Regions from separate parts of the Ferdinandcohnia salidurans genome, predicted to be linked through region 3. Evidence: riboswitches for the same ligand, from Rfam matches in the RefSeq annotation. Region 3 holds a riboswitch; each other region holds the start of a gene.
What was found. A riboswitch is a leader RNA that binds a small molecule or an ion and turns the genes downstream of it on or off. The one in region 3 is predicted to bind cyclic di-AMP.
Positions count from the first base shown of each region.

Region 1: another riboswitch for cyclic di-AMP. It lies ahead of ACFSFW_RS11840 (potassium channel family protein); the one in region 3 lies ahead of ACFSFW_RS10490 (hypothetical protein).
Region 2: another riboswitch for cyclic di-AMP. It lies ahead of ACFSFW_RS06290 (dicarboxylate/amino acid:cation symporter); the one in region 3 lies ahead of ACFSFW_RS10490 (hypothetical protein).

Region 1 is NZ_JBHUEK010000018.1:143,105-146,386, reverse strand. Features, by position in the region: gene ACFSFW_RS11845 (TrkH family potassium uptake protein) at 1-869, opposite strand, end outside; gene ACFSFW_RS11840 (potassium channel family protein) at 904-1,581, opposite strand; cyclic di-AMP (ydaO/yuaA leader) riboswitch at 1,649-1,795, opposite strand; gene ACFSFW_RS11835 (VOC family protein) at 1,999-2,421, opposite strand; gene ACFSFW_RS11830 (MFS transporter) at 2,529-3,282, opposite strand, start outside.
Region 2 is NZ_JBHUEK010000008.1:75,372-78,653, forward strand. Features, by position in the region: gene ACFSFW_RS06285 (alpha/beta hydrolase) at 1-140, opposite strand, end outside; gene ACFSFW_RS06290 (dicarboxylate/amino acid:cation symporter) at 253-1,482, opposite strand; cyclic di-AMP (ydaO/yuaA leader) riboswitch at 1,621-1,771, opposite strand; tRNA gene ACFSFW_RS06295 (tRNA-Val) at 1,987-2,059, shown strand; gene ACFSFW_RS06300 (DUF3231 family protein) at 2,195-3,211, shown strand; gene sstT (serine/threonine transporter SstT) at 3,270-3,282, opposite strand, start outside.
Region 3 is NZ_JBHUEK010000017.1:15,101-18,382, forward strand. Features, by position in the region: gene ACFSFW_RS10485 (TrkH family potassium uptake protein) at 1-1,075, shown strand, start outside; gene ACFSFW_RS10490 (hypothetical protein) at 1,139-1,357, opposite strand; cyclic di-AMP (ydaO/yuaA leader) riboswitch at 1,363-1,499, opposite strand; gene ACFSFW_RS10495 (GNAT family N-acetyltransferase) at 1,709-2,176, opposite strand; gene ACFSFW_RS10500 (DinB family protein) at 2,282-2,806, opposite strand; gene ACFSFW_RS10505 (YciI family protein) at 3,007-3,282, opposite strand, start outside.

The DNA of each region.
Region 1 (3,282 bases), on a different contig from region 3:
GCTGTAGATTCATTTATACTTGCAATATCTAGGGTGTTAAACCCTGCGGTCCTTGGTACGACACCCTGAAAGTAAGCTGCCCATAATTTATCTGGCAACGAAGGTAAACCCGCTAATGTTTTCGGATTATTATACTCTAATAAAAACACCAGAATTATTGCTACAACGTTAATAATAAATGTACCAATTATCATCAGTTTGGAGTGGAGACTTAGTTTGTTAAAACGTTTATTATGCCAGATATCCATCAATACAGTAAACCCAATTCCACCTGTTATAAATAGAAAGGTAATCCCTATATTAACGGTTGGATCCCCTGCATAACCCATTAGACTATCTGACCATAATGCAAAGCCAGCATTGTTAAACGCAGATATAGAGTGAAAAAAACTATAATATATTCCCTTCCACCATCCATATTCAGGAACCCACTTAATGGATAAAATAAGCAAGCCAATAAATTCAATTGAAATTGAAAAGATAAACAGGTTTTTAACTAGTTTAATAACTCCTCCAAGCGAAGTTTGATTTAATGATTGTTGTATAACCATTCTTTCTTTCAACCCAATCTTTTTACCAAGCATCATATAGATTAGTACAGCAAAAGACATTATTCCTAATCCGCCAAGTTGAATCAACGACACAATTATTACCTCACCGAATGTTGTAAACACACTTGGAGTATCCACTACTATAAGTCCCGTCACTGTCATTGCAGAAGTTGCGGTAAATAAAGCATCAATCAAACTAATCGATGTTGTCGTTGCTATAGGCAGTTTTAACAATAGCGAACCAACTAGTATAAAAAACATAAATATAAAGATTAAAAGTTGATAAGGAGACAGGTTTATATATTGTTTGATCTTCATAGTTTTTTCTCCCCAATCCTATAAATCCATTAAACTACAAGCCTTTTTCTTCAAACCGTTGTAAATCTAAATTACTTCCCATCACAACCAACGTATCACCCTGATGAAGGATATCATTGGGTAAAGGTGAAATATTGATTTGCTCTCCCCTTTTAATCGCTAATATTGTACAACCGTACTTTGCACGAATATCCAATTGAATTAACGATTTTTGATTTATTTTCTCAGTGGCTTTTAATTCCAGAATGCTATAGTCTTTTGACAGCTCAATAAAATCAATGATATTTTCAGAATTAAGTTGGTGCGCAACTCTTATTCCCATATCTTGCTCCGGATGAATGACTCGGTCCGCACCAATCTTTTCTAATATTTTGTGGTGGTATGAATTTTGTGCTTTTACCCAAACCACAATCCCCATCTCTTTGAGTAACAAGGTACAATGGATACTTGATTGCATATCTTCTCCAATAGCGACAATGGCAAGGTCAAAGTTTCTTATTCCCAATGTTTTGAGAGCATTTTCATCCGTTACATTTGCAACTACTGCTGTGGTTGAATCATTGATCATATTATTCACTCTGTCTTCGTTAATATCGATTGCTAAAACTTCATTACCTAACATGTTCAATTCCCTACACACTGCACTCCCAAATCGACCTAAGCCAATAACTACGAATTGCTTTTTCAACAACCTCTCCTCTTTTCCTTCCATAACACCAATACAAAAAAGACCATCACAAATAGAATGGTCTTAGGCTGAACCTTTGACCTTTCTCTCGATATGGATACTTTAACGCTTACGAGGTTAGCTGTCGGATTAGGAATTGAGAGTATCCCTTCTTACTCTGTAAGATTCACCCCAAGATAGGCTGAGCCTATCAAAAAAATGGTTCCCCCGCTCAAAAATGATTCAGCGAATAAAAGGTGTTCGGATTATTTTTTTGAATTAATAATGAGAATTTACTCCCATTTTACTTTGTTGTCAATAATAATTTTTTTGACGATAAAGAACCGTATTTAGGCGTGATCTCCTTGCACTTGAATTCTTAAATATGAAAAGGCAGTATGCTTTTAAAAAACATACTGCCTCTTCAAAACTTGTAGCATATTCATTTTTTGAACCAATAACCTAGTCCTCAATCTCCCAAGCCGGGTTCCAGACTACTTCCCATAAATGGCCATCCGGATCCTGGAAGTGACCGGAATATCCACCCCAAAAAGTATCATGAGCTGGATCTGTTATTGTTGCACCCGCATTTTTGGCCTGCTCCAATACCTTATCCACTTCTTCTTTACTATTTACATTGTGACCAATTGTAAATTCAGTAGGACTTGCTGGAGTCTTAGTAACTTTTGCCTGATAAGCAATATCCTCTCGTTTCCAGATTGCAAGCTTCAATCCAGATTGTAAATCAAAAAAAGCAACTGCTCCATGCTCAAATTCCTTGCCCACAATACCCTCTGTTGGGAATCCTAATCCATCGCGATAAAATTCTAATGCTTTCTCCAAATCATTTACACCTAATGTAATTACATTGACTCTGGCTTTCATAAACGAATGATGCCTCCTTTTAGGACTGGAACGACAGGTGTGTCATCACAGTCTCCACTATCCTATTTGTCAAAAAATGGTGGGACGAGGGACCTGTCCCCTTGTCCCTATGATTCTGCGATTGTAGGTTTTCCTGCTTCAATTAATACTTTATTTCTGCTCATGAAAATGGCTAGTATGATAATGAATATTCCCGTTCCGAGAAGGAGCCATTCAATTTTGATGATATCTGCAATTGGGCCAAATATAAGCATTCCAAGGGGCATCATTGAGGTTGAAATCATCCCCATCACACCAAACACTCTTCCTAGGTAATCTTCTTCTACTTTCTCCTGCAACAAAACGGTTGCGGGTGTATTAAAAATCGGCATGGCGACGCCGAATAGAGCCATGAAGGCAAAATAAGCCCAAAAGTTAGGAACGATACCAAGTGCAAATGTGCAGACACCCATGATTACACTAGCAAATCCCAATGTTTTAATTTTGTTTTCGAAACCTCCCCAGGAAGCGATTATTCCTCCCCCGACCATCATGCCGATGGAGAAGGCGATTTCGATTGCTGATAAACGCCAAACGTCATCACCAAAACTGCGCGTAACCTGCAGCGGTGTCAAGAAGGCTGCCGGTGCCATTAACACAAAGAACACTGCAAAGAAAAGGAAAAAGCTCTTCAGAAACGTATGGTTATTTACATATTGCAGCCCTTGTTTAAAATCACTAAAGTAGCTAGTTGTTTGTTTTTCTGCTGCCTTCTCATGTACAGAAATTTTTAAAGCGAGCAGTGTGATTATTGCAATTGCTGCGGTTATGACATCGATGAAGAAAATCGTTTCAATTGTCGCAAAACCTAATAGTGCGGCA
Region 2 (3,282 bases), on a different contig from region 3:
CGCCCATCCTGAGCGATGAGAACATTATATTTATAGAGAGGGGAAAAGGTGGCAGGCAAATAAACGATAAGCTCAAGTTCTTCATTTAAAAGCTTACTATGTATAGTCATTTCCCTAACAGTGCTTTTATTAATCGTCATCTTTTTAAACCTCCAAACAATCGATTAAGTTAATCTGCATCATTATTATAACGCTTGAAAAATAGGAAAGCGACAGGAAAAACTTCCTGTCGCTTTCGGTACATATTACGCATTAAGCAGCTGCTTCATCCATATGTTTCTTTTCAGATTCTGCAACATATACAGCACACGCTGCATCACCTGTTATATTAATAGCTGTACGTGTCATATCAAGTAATCGATCAATACCAATAATTAAACCGATACCTTCTGGTGGTAGACCAACTTGATTTAGAACCATGGCAAGCATGATTAAACCAACACCAGGAACACCAGCGGTACCTACACTTGCAAGCACAGCTGTTAGGATAACCATAATAATTTGAGTAAAAGTTAGATCAAATCCGTATACCTGTGCAATGAAGATGGTGGCAACACCTTGCATAATAGCTGTACCGTCCATATTGATAGTCGCACCTAATGGTTGAACAAAGCTACTAATTGGTTCAGGAACCTTTAGATTTTTTTGTGCAGTATCCATAGATACAGGAAGAGTGGCACTACTACTTGATGTACTAAAAGCAACCGTCATCGCAGGTGCAAAACCTTTGAAAAACTCAATGGGGTTTCGTTTTGCCAATACTGCAATCGTACCACCATAAGTAATGGCTGCGTGAACAAGTAAAGCGGCAAGTACAATTAAGAAGTAAGCAAGCATTGCTTTAATTGCAGCATACCCTTGGCCACCAATAGCAGTCGCTATTAAGCCGAACGTACCATATGGAGCCGTCTTCATTACAAGATTAACAAGATACATTAACACTTCATTTGCTTGTTCAAATAAATTTACAATACCCTTCGTTTTTTCGCCTAACACGGTTAGAGCAAAACCTATAAAAATAGCAAATGCAATAATTTGAAGCATATTTCCATCAGTCATTGACGTAAATGGATTTGTTGGGATAATTCCAATTAGTGTTTCCATAAATGGAGGAGCTTCAGTTGCCCCTTCATAAGTAGCCCCTTGCGTATCAAAGGCTCCACCAGCGCCAGGCTTAAAGATGGAAGCAAGAGCGATCGCAATTGTAATCGCTATCGTTGTTGTTGCTAAAAAATAAGTTATCGTTTTAGCACCAATTCTTCCAAGCTTCTTTGGATCACCAAGGCCTGTAACTCCTAGAGTAATAGAAACTAAGACAATTGGAACAACAAGCATTTTAATTAAATTCAAGAAAATTTGACCAAGTGGAACGAAAATCCAAGTATTCGCAATTTCAAAAATGGAAGGTGACGTTACGTTTAAGATAAGACCTACAAGTGCACCAAGACCTAAACCTAATAAAATCTTTTTAGTTAATGACATAAAAAACCTCCTCTAAGATGTATTCGAGTGTGAATTTGGGCAGCAAAAGGGTGGTGTGTAATGCGGTGAATAGCATTTTTTGGAGACACAAAAAACCACGAGAGTGTGGCTCGTGGCTTTATCGATAAATTTGCGCAACAATGCTCTCTCCAAATGCTTACGAGGTTAGCTGTCGGATTCGGATGAAGAGTATCTCCTACCTTTATAAAAAAGGATTCACCCCGTGTGCCCTTTTGCACGTTTATGGTTCCCCCGTTTCCCAAAAATGGGAATTCAGCGACTATTAAATTGTACTTTGCCTTGATATTATATTTATACAAATAAAATGAATGTATGTCAATAATAACATATATTTACGTTTTTTACGATGTTAATATTTTCATAACAAAAAGGTGACCATCAAATACCATCAAACCTCAGAAAAATAGTAACCCTTATAAAATTTACTAGAATTTAATTGACAAACGCTCGAAACGAATGTATATTATGAATTATTCATATAGTGATTCCGTAGCTCAGCTGGGAGAGCACTACCTTGACAGGGTAGGGGTCGGAGGTTCGAGCCCTCTCGGAATCATCACGAAGCACTTGAGATTACTTAAGTGCTATTTTTTTTTGCTTTTTTTCTGGTTTTGGGGGATAGTATAATAATTTTCTTGCTTTTTGGAGAAATTATCCTTGGTAGGTCTAGACTAGGAGGTCGGTTGATTACATGGAGGATAAATCCAAAATTCGTTTAACTGCAGCGGAGATGGCGAGCTTATGGACACAATACATAAATGATACGTTATCTGTATGTGTAAACTCATATTTTTTAGAGAAAGTAGAAGATGAGGAAGTTCGCCCAATTATTGACATGACGTTGAAAGCCTCTAAAGAAAATATTGCGATCGCACGTAATATCTTTGAAAAGGAGGACTTTCCAATCCCGCTAGGATTTACAGAGCAGGATGTAAATGTGAAAGCTCCAAGACTTTTTTCTGATACTTTCGTATTAATGTATTTAAGACAAATGTCCATTCTCGGAATGGCAGGTAGTAGTGGGGCACTTGGCCTTGCGACACGTCCAGATGTAGTTGCTTTTCATAAACGTATATTAAATTTAGGGGTTGAGTTGCAAGACCAAACACGTGAATTGATGTTAAAACAAGGGACTTATGTACGACCTCCTTATATTTCTATTCCTGACAAGGTAGATTTTGTAGAGAAACAGCATTTTCTGGCTGGATTCATGGGAAAAAAGAGAGCCCTAACTTCAGTCGAAATTAGTCATTTATTTTTAAATGTGCAAACCAATGCGATTGGCAAGGTATTAATGACAGGATTTGCACAGATCACGGAAGGTAAGGATGTAAAACAATTTTTAATAAGAGGAAAGAAACTTTCTCAAAAATATATAGAGCTATTTAGTAACTTTCTAATCAAAGAGGATCTTCCTACTCCTATGAGCTGGGATTCAGCTGTAACTGACAGTAAAGTGAGTGTTTTCTCTGACAAACTTATTATGTTTCATGTATCAGCAATGATTGCAGCGGGTATTGGGAATTTTGGAATGGCCATGGCTGCTAGCCCTAGGAGAGATGTAGGTTTAAAATATGCCTCATTAATTCCAGAAATCTCATTGTATGCTGAGGATGGGGCCAATATTATGATTAAACATGGGTGGTTGGAGGAGCCTCCACAAACAGATGACAGAGAACAACTGATAAAAAATAAGGCCGAAAGGTAAAAAGACAAAGGGAATTTTTTTCCCTTTGTCTTTTTTAGAGTGTGTCCGATTTATAAGATTAAGCTGACTTT
Region 3 (3,282 bases):
AGGGACTTTTTTCTGGTTACTGGTAGGAAAAAAAATTGGATTAAAAGAAAGAAAACTTATTCAAACTGACCAAAACCAATCCACACTGGCTGGGCTTGTAAAGCTAATGAAAAATATCTTGTTTATCATAATTGCTATCGAAATATTTGGAGGAACTATTCTAGGTACATATTTTTTATCGTATTATCCTACCTGGCAAGAAGCATACTTACAAGGTTTTTTTGCATCTGTAAGTGCAACAACAAATGCTGGCTTTGATATTACTGGTCAATCACTCATTCCATTTGCGAACGATTATTTTGTCCAGTTGATAAATATCATCTTATTAACACTTGGGGCCATCGGATTTCCTGTACTAATCGAAGTAAAAGATTTTATACGGAATAAAAAACCATATAAATCACCCCATTTTTCTTTATATACAAAATTAACAACTGTTACATTTTTTTCGTTGATGTTTCTGGGTACAATTTCCATTCTAATTTTGGAAGCACGCCATTTCTTCGCTGATAAAACATGGCACGAGTCTTTTTTCTATGCATTTTTTCAATCGGCTACAACTAGAAATGGTGGTTTGGCAACCATGGATGTGGGCCAGTTTTCTGAACCAACACTTCTTGCACTATGTGTTTTAATGTTTGTTGGAGCTTCTCCAAGTTCTGTTGGTGGTGGAGTAAGAACAACAACATTTGCGATTAATCTGTTATTTATGTATAACTTTGCAAGAGGGAATAAATCTGTGAAGGTTTTTAGACGAGAAATACACCCTGATGACATATTAAGATCAATGGCTATTATGCATACAGCAATATTCCTTTGTTTCATCTCTGTTATGCTGCTAAAAATAACGGAGCCCTTTTCAACAATGGAAATACTATTTGAAGTATGTTCGGCTTTTGGAACAACTGGTCTATCAATGGGAATAACTTCTGAGTTAAGTGATATTGGAAAAATCATCATTACTCTGTTAATGTTTATTGGACGAATTGGAATTCTTTCTTTTATATTTATTATTTCTAAAAATGGTAATGAACCGAAATATCACTATCCAAAAGAGCGAGTAATCATTGGGTAATTTAAAAAGACCTTCTCTAATAGTAGAAGGTCTTTCAAATTGTTATACTAATGTCTTATCATCTTAAGAATGGCGTCTTAAAGCCATTCTTAATTCTATTTTAGTCAACCATCGTAGGGTTGGATTTTTTTCCTTATCGATAACTTTTAAGTCATTGACAAAGATTTTATGTTGATTCTTTTTTAGCCAATGTTTTAATTCTTCCTTATCCCTACATTGGGTATAATATAATTCTCCATTTTTACCTATCGCGTTAATTACAAATCTGCAAATATTCCCCATAATAACCACCCCTTCGCTTTAGCCTACGAAGTTAGCTGACGGGTAGGATGGCGAAAGAGAATCTCATCCCCTCAAATAAGTTTGAGTTAACCCCAAATATTGGTTCCTCCGTTCCCTTTACAGAATTAGGCCGAAATATTTCATTAAGGTTTTCTTTGCCACTAGAATACTCCGGTTGTTACGAGTTGTAAATACATAAAATCCTCGAAAATACGCCATTTTAAGCATTTTTTTATAAAATAACCTCATATCCCTTTATTTTTCTAGATATAACTCATCTTTCCGTAAAATTATAAATAAAACTATTAAACGATCCTACTTTTTAAGTACACTAACTCAATTAAAAACGCACTAGTCTTTTGATGGGAAATATTCCATAGGCTCCGTACTCGAAATATAACCGTTTTTCTTATAATAATGAATAGAATCTATGCTAGGCCAAACAATCACAAATTCATAATTGTTTTCTTTAATCCACTGATTGATCATACGAAGCATATCACTTCCAATGCCTTTATTCCGGTATTCTGGAACTGTGTATACATTTGTCATATAGGCAAATGGGTATGTTCTTCTACCAGGTCGGGGGACTTTTTGAATTAATTCTATGTATATATGTGATACAATTTGTCCATTTATCTCTGCAACCCATATAAACCACTGGTCACTATTAATTGCTTTCTCTAAAAAAGAATGGCATTCCTGTTCAAAATGCTCGAATGAGGAGTCTTTTTTACTTTCATCAAATTCAACCGTAAAATCCCATCTCATTTTGATTAATTGAGTACTATCTTTTAGTTCAGCAAGTCTAATTTTCAACTTTACTTCTCCTCCAACAATTATTACTTCTTACATAAACCTGCACCTATAGTAAAATACCAATTCTCTTTTAACCTTGTTGAATAACACCTAATGTTTATTCTCCTACTCTTTTAAAATACCTAAATATTCTTTCCAAGGACCAACGTCTGTCCTATATCTCTCAGCCAGCACCCTTACAATCTGGGCAATATGTGTTAGATCATGAACAACCCATGTTGAAAGCAGCTCTCTCATCTTCACTGTACCAAATGCAGGGTGTGAACCCTTCAACTCAAGATGAAGATCAGGATCAATATGAGAATTAAGTTTTGTTATATTTTGCATTCTTAGTGCTTTAAATTCCTGCAACTTTTCATCAATTGACATTTGAGATTTATCTTTTAAGTGTGAATATCGATCAAATGGAGGAAATGGTTGATTGCAACCTTCCTGAAGAATAAATTCTAGTCTTGGTATCCAATTATTTCTCTCACCCTCAATGAGGTGCTCTATCACTTCAACGGCATTCCAAGTTCCTTCACCTTCATTACAGTGCAGCCATCCTTCCGATAAACCAGATAAAAAAGACTCCAGCATTTGTGGTGTACGTTCAAGCACCTCTATCGCTTCTTTCATGTTAAATTGCATACAACTCCTCCTTCTCATCATTATGCTTCTCCATTTACTATGATTATATCTCTTCAAACTCCCTTATTATTACAAAACTAAAAGGGCCTGGCCCTTACCACAGTAAAGCATTACCGTACTGAGGGTCAGGCACCAGAATACATCGGCCGATTCGACGTTCAAGATTCCTTCAATGGTACGATGGGTTTCATAGGTTGTCACTATAGTTTTTCTTTCTCTGATTTCTCGCGTAATTTAGCTGTTTCTTTCTCAAACATTACCGGGTCCTCAATTACTTGACGCAATTCAATCTGCCCCTCCCCATTTCCCTGTGGGTCTGGCATCCTCATCGCCCACTCGATGGCTTCTTCCCTCGACTTCACATCTATCAAAATGAACCCAGCAATCACTTCTTTCGTTTCCGTAAATGGGCCATCCGTAACCACTGGCATTTCCCCTTGTTTCGGAAATGAAATACGGATTCCATTTGAACTTGG